DNA from 2 places in the Erwinia sp. 1181_3 genome. Region 2 is predicted to be linked to the other one. Evidence: predicted binding sites of a transcription regulator. Region 2 holds the regulator's gene; the other holds the start of a gene.
The links. The regulator LexA, encoded in region 2, represses DNA repair genes until DNA is damaged. The targets are predictions, from matches to a motif close to TNCTGTATGTACATACAGNA.

Region 1 (3,162 bases), on a different contig from region 2:
CAACGATGGACGAGACTTCATCACCGTTAATTTGCAGTTCGTGGCCGGAATCGTCGGTATATTTCACCAGACCAGTATCTTTATCAATCTGCGGCTTACCGTCGGTCATAATCATCTTGCCGTCTTTGGTTGCCATCACATAATTACTGCTGCAACCACTCGCTAATACTGCCATGCCCAGCACCGCTGCGCTAAAAATCCACTTCATCGTTGTCTCCCTTACTCTTCATTACTCAACACTTCAGCATAAGTGTAGTAATAAACTATTTTCCCTGTAGCGATAATAGTATGAGTCTGAAAATGGATCGTGCGCACAACACACCATTGACATTGCATCACCACTATTTCCTTACCCAGCCCGACAGGCCGGGTAAGGAGGTGATGTTACAGCGGACGTTTTTTATTGCGTGCCAGATTGAGGCATTCCACCGCCATAGAGAAGAACATGGCGAAATAGATGTAGCCTTTAGGAATGTGAATATTGAAGCTTTCCAGCATCAGCGTGAAACCCACGAGGATCAGGAACGCCAGCGCCAGCATTTTCACCGACGGATGTCTGTCAACAAAATCACCGATAGCACGCGCGGCAAACATCATCACCAGTACCGCGATCACCACGGCAGCCATCATAATAACCAGATGGTCGGAGAGGCCCACGGCAGTAATGACGGAATCAAGGCTGAAGATAATATCCAGCAGCATGATCTGCACGATAGCGCCGATAAATGAATGCACATTGGTGTTGTGCTCACCGCCGCCGCCTTCAATGGTTTCATGAATTTCCATGCTCGACTTCCACAGCAGGAATAATCCACCAAACAGCAGAATCAGATCGCGCGCTGAGAATGCATGATCCATCAGCGTAAACAGCGGGTCCGTCAGGCGGATAACCCATGCAATCGAGGCCAGCAGGCCAAGACGCATCAACATGGCGCCAGCCAGACCGATACGGCGGGCGGTATTCTGTTGATGCTTAGGCAGTTTTGCCACCACCAGCGAGAGGAAAATAATATTATCAATCCCGAGGACAATTTCGAGGATCGTTAGCGTACCGAGCGCTAACCAGGCATTGGGATCGGCAATCCAGTCAAACATGGTAATGTTGCATCCTAAATTCTAATAAAAGTTAAACGAAAGCTAAACGACGATTATACCTAAGGTTTACAGCAGCGGGAAAATCTTTACAGGGGTTTTTTATAGCAGAAAATGCCGGGCCAGCAGCGGGCCGGTAAAGGTTTTCTTCAGGTAAAAACCCCGTGGCAGCGTCATGATCGGCTGCCCGTCACGGCCAATTCCCTCTGTCAGCGCTTTACTGTTCGCCGCTTTCGGCCGGATTTGCAGGAACTCCCCGTGACGTGCGGTAATCTGCTCAACCTGGCCCAGCACGATCATATCCATCAGTTCTTCCCAGTCGCGCTGCAACTGCAACTCCTCTGTGGCATCCGGGCTCCATAATAAGGGCGCGCCCACATGGCGCTGTTCCAGTGGAATAGCGCGGTCACCCTCCACGGGCACCCAGAGTACTCGCGTTAGCTTATGGCGTACGTGGCTGTTATGCCAGGTGACACCGCTGTTGCCGGTCAGCGGTGCCACGCAGACAAACGTGGTTTCCAGCGGGCGGCCGCTGGCATCAACCGGAATCGTTTTCAGCTCAATGCCAATCCCGGCAAAATCCTGCTCTGGCTTACTGCCGGCGCTGGCGCCGAGGTAGCGTTCCAGCAACAGGCCAACCCAGCCTTTGTCGCGTTTTAAATCGCGTGGGATGGGCAGGTGGATGCGCGCTGCCAGTTCGCCCAGCGTATAACCGGCCAGTGCGGCGGCGCGCGCCATCAGTTCGTCTTCATTTTCTGGCGGAGAAACGAGGTAGAGATCACCAGTCATCATCACGTCCGTAATCTGTTCAAAAAATAGCCGTCATTTGCCCACAGAGAAAATATCCCGGACAGGTCTGGGGAAAACACCAATAATAGCATGATAAATCATGTTTTTTTATTGCATCAGGCACGTAAAAAAAAGCCTCTCTCTACAGTTTTACCCGGCTTGCCACCGACAATGAACAGGATCACCGGGGTAGTTATCCACAGAAAAGTGGGATAACTCACTTTTTATAATAATACTGTTTCCATTTACAGCCTCGACGTTGGCTCTTTTCCACTATTTTACCTTTTTCATGCCTAACTAATCGGCATATTCTGTGGATAACGTGCAAGGCGTTCGATCTTTCACCAGTTGGCGATCATCGGATGATGACAGCCAAATGACAAGCGGTTGAAAGCCTGTGGTTAACGGCAAAAGATGATGATTAATAGGGGGTTATTCTTAGTTTTAAAAAAGTCGCTCTGTGCCAGTCAAAAAGTTTTCCCCACCTGTTAACAGAGTTCTGCACAAAGCTATCCACAGAAAACGTGAATAAGATCGCATTTTTATCCGGGTATCTGTTTATAACTTTGCAAAAAAGGGCAAGTTATCCCAGCCGGATGCAGTCACATCCCCTAAAAGCAGTGGTTTACCGTCTGTAAGGAGTATGAAACAATCAGAACATCCAGTTTTAGTTTGAGGTAGTCCGGTGATCGATGATGATGGCTACCGCCCGAATGTTGGTATCGTAATTTGTAACAGGCAGGGACAGGTGTTGTGGGCCAGACGTTTTGGTCAGCACTCCTGGCAGTTTCCCCAGGGCGGTATTAACGCAGGGGAGACGGCGGAGCAGGCGATGTACCGCGAACTTTTCGAGGAAGTCGGTTTGAACCGCAAGGATGTCCGCATCCTTGCATCCACCCGTAACTGGTTACGATATAAGTTGCCAAAACGTTTGGTGCGTTGGGACACAAAGCCGGTTTGTATCGGCCAAAAACAGAAGTGGTATCTTCTGCAGTTGATGTGCAATGACGCGGATATCAATATGCAAACCAGCAGCACGCCAGAGTTCGACGGCTGGCGTTGGGTGAGCTTTTGGTATCCGGTACGCCAGGTGGTCTCTTTTAAACGCGATGTTTACCGCCGCGTGATGAAAGAGTTTGCCAGTGTGGTTATGCCCCTGCAGGAGAATACCGTACAGCGAAATGCGCCAGGTTTTCGACGGAAGAGAGGTTAAGCCACGTAGATTATGCTCACACAGCTACGCGAAATAGTTGAGAAAGTGGCGGCAGCGCCCCGGCTTAC
Region 2 (3,162 bases):
CGGCCCGGCGCACGACCAAACATCACTGATACCGGCACCATTTGCACATCCAGATCGGGATGATTGCGGTGCAGATCGAGATAATCGTGGAACAGCTTGACCGACTCAAGATTCGGAACAAAGTACGGGAACAAGCGCGGGCCATCATGAATAAACACATGGCGTGGCAATACCGTACCGTCGATCTCCAGAGGTTCCAGAGGATCGGGCAGGTCTTGTTTGCGACACTGCTCACGCAGTGCAAGGAGATCGGCCTTTGAATCATAAGGCAGCACATACATAATAGGGCGCGACGTATCAAGCCCGAGTTCGGCAACCGGCTCAGCCGGAATTGCTTTACTTTTTACCAGTAGTTTTACTGGAAGATTCAATAAGTTATAATATAATTTACGCCAACCTGACATAGACAACATGAAGCCTCTTGTTAGCAAAGCGCCGCAAGCATACCAGAAAGCGCCAACAGAATCTGTGGTGTTAAAAAACCTGTAGTTCCACTCATTGACGTTAAACTTCTCAAAGGGTTCCCTGATTATGGCAAATAATGTCACCGGACTGACGCGAATCATAAAAGCAGCCGGGTATTCGTGGAAAGGCATCCGCAGCGCGTGGCAGCATGAAGCCGCTTTTCGTCAGGAAGCCGTCGCGGCGATCATTGCGATTATCATTGCCTGCTGGCTGGACGTAGATGCCATTACCCGTGTGCTGCTGATTGGCTCGGTCATGCTGGTCATCATTGTCGAAATACTCAACAGTGCCATCGAAGCGGTCGTCGACCGTATCGGCAGTGAAATACACCCCCTTGCAGGCCGGGCCAAAGATATGGGTTCTGCGGCCGTGCTGTTGACTATCTTGCTGGCAATTTTTGTTTGGATCATGCTGTTAGTGCCACATTTGCGATGAGTTTTCCAAAAATCGCCACAAACTGCATTTCGCCCAACTTTAGGTTTTCAATGTCTAAATACCTGTATATACTCACAGTCGACTGTATAAACAACCAGGGGGCGGAATGAAAGCACTAACGGCGAGGCAGCAGCAGGTTTATGACCTGATTCGCGACCACATTAATCAAACTGGTATGCCGCCGACGCGCGCAGAGATCGCTGCGCAACTTGGTTTCCGTTCCCCGAATGCGGCTGAAGAACACCTGAAGGCCTTAGCCCGTAAAGGCGTGATTGAGATCGTTTCTGGTGCTTCCCGCGGTATTCGCCTGATGATGGAAGAAGAAGACGGTCTTCCACTGATTGGCCGGGTTGCCGCCGGTGAGCCACTGTTGGCAGAGCAGCACATTGAAGGGCACTACAAAGTTGACCCTGACCTGTTCAAGCCTGGCGCTGATTTTCTGTTGCGCGTCAGTGGGATGTCGATGAAAGACATCGGTATTATGGACGGCGATCTGTTAGCGGTACATAAAACGGAAGATGTGCGTAATGGGCAGGTTGTGGTTGCGCGCATTGATGACGAAGTGACAGTGAAACGCCTGAAAAGGCAGGGTAATACGGTGCAACTTTTACCAGAAAACCCGGACTTCAAACCTATCATTGTCGACCTGCGTCAGCAAACGCTGACTATTGAAGGTCTTGCTGTCGGCGTTATTCGCAACGGCAACTGGCTGTAATCGTTACTCCCCGCTAAATCCTGCGCGCTGCTTCTGTGGCGCGTATTATCATCTGTAATCGCTTTAGCTCTGATGGGTTCTGATGAAACTGCTCACCTCTGCGGATAAAAGCCTCTGGCGGCTGGCGCTGCCGATGATCCTTTCTAATATTACCGTGCCACTGCTTGGTCTGGTCGATACCGCCGTGATCGGCCATCTTGATAGCCCGACGTATCTTGGTGGGGTGGCGATCGGCACAACCGTAACCAGCTTCCTGTTTATGCTGCTACTGTTTCTACGCATGAGCACCACCGGGCTGACTGCCCAGGCATTTGGAGCCAGTGATAAATCCGCACTGGCACGTGCATTGATGCAGCCGCTGCTGCTCGCTTTGCTGGCCGGCCTGCTGTTTATCCTGCTAAGAACACCCATCACTCACTTTGCTCTGGGCCTGACCGGTGGCAGCGAAGACGTTCTGCACCAGGCGGCACTGTTTATGCAGGTGCGCTGGCTCAGTGCTCCCGCAACGTTGGCCAATCTCGTGCTGCTTGGCTGGCTCCTTGGGGTGCAGTATGCGCGTGCCCCTGTGATCCTGCTGGTGGTGGGTAATCTGGTCAATATCCTGCTGGATCTGTGGTTTGTTATTGGCCTGAAGTGGGGTGTACAGGGCGCGGCAGCGGCTACCGCAATAGCTGAATATGTCAGTTTTATTGTTGGTCTGCTGCTGGTATGGCGGGTGATGAAACTGCGTGGTCTGTCAGTAAGGTTGATGCTGAGTGCCTGGCGCGGTGATGTGGGGCGCCTGCTGCGCTTAAATCGCGACATCATGCTGCGTTCTCTGTTGTTGCAAATCTGCTTTGCGTCGCTGACTATCTTTGGTGCCCGTATGGGGAATGATGTGGTGGCGGTCAACGCGGTATTGCTGATGTTCCTCACCTTTACCGCCTATGCACTGGATGGCTTCGCCTATGCGGTTGAGGCCTGTTCTGGAGAAGCCTATGGCGCGCGCGACAGTAAGCAGTTACTCAGCGTCTGGCATGCTGCCTGTCGGCAGTCGTTACTAGTTGCAGCAGGGTTTTCTCTATTTTATGCCCTGTTTGGTGAGCAAATTATCGCGCTGCTGACGTCTCTGGAACCGCTTCGCCAGCTTGCCGATCGGTATTTATGGTGGCAGGTGCTGATGCCATTAGCGGGTGTGGGCTGTTATTTGCTGGATGGGATGTTTATCGGTGCCACCCGCGCCAGTGAGATGCGCAACAGTATGGCCGTCGCAGCACTGGGCTTTGGTTTGGCGCTGTTTAGCGTGCCGTGGCTGGGTAACCATGGTCTGTGGCTGGCAGTCACGTTGTTCCTGCTGCTGCGCGGTGTCTCCCTGTGGGTCATCTGGCGTCGTCACTGGCGTAAGGGAACCTGGTTCGCGCAGTGACACATTTGGTTACGTAACGCGCCGCTTCGCTAGTTCACTGAATTCTAGGTGTTTTTAGTGATTTCTACCGCTTTTGCCAGCGGGTTAACGGCCAGTGCGTGGTTTCTCTACTACAATTATCTTTGTCTCAGGCAAATAACCA

Region 1: the regulator LexA is predicted to act here: its motif matches at 2,115-2,134, upstream of mutH (DNA mismatch repair endonuclease MutH).

Annotation. Positions count from the first base shown of each region.
Region 1 is NZ_VTDE01000007.1:59,425-62,586, forward strand. Features, by position in the region: gene FY046_RS16955 (YgdI/YgdR family lipoprotein) at 1-208, opposite strand, end outside; gene FY046_RS16960 (TerC family protein) at 385-1,095, opposite strand; gene mutH (DNA mismatch repair endonuclease MutH) at 1,195-1,881, opposite strand; gene rppH (RNA pyrophosphohydrolase) at 2,567-3,094, shown strand; gene ptsP (phosphoenolpyruvate--protein phosphotransferase) at 3,107-3,162, shown strand, end outside.
Region 2 is NZ_VTDE01000009.1:135,132-138,293, reverse strand. Features, by position in the region: gene plsB (glycerol-3-phosphate 1-O-acyltransferase PlsB) at 1-404, opposite strand, end outside; gene FY046_RS19025 (diacylglycerol kinase) at 532-900, shown strand; gene lexA (transcriptional repressor LexA) at 1,007-1,615, shown strand; gene dinF (MATE family efflux transporter DinF) at 1,698-3,020, shown strand.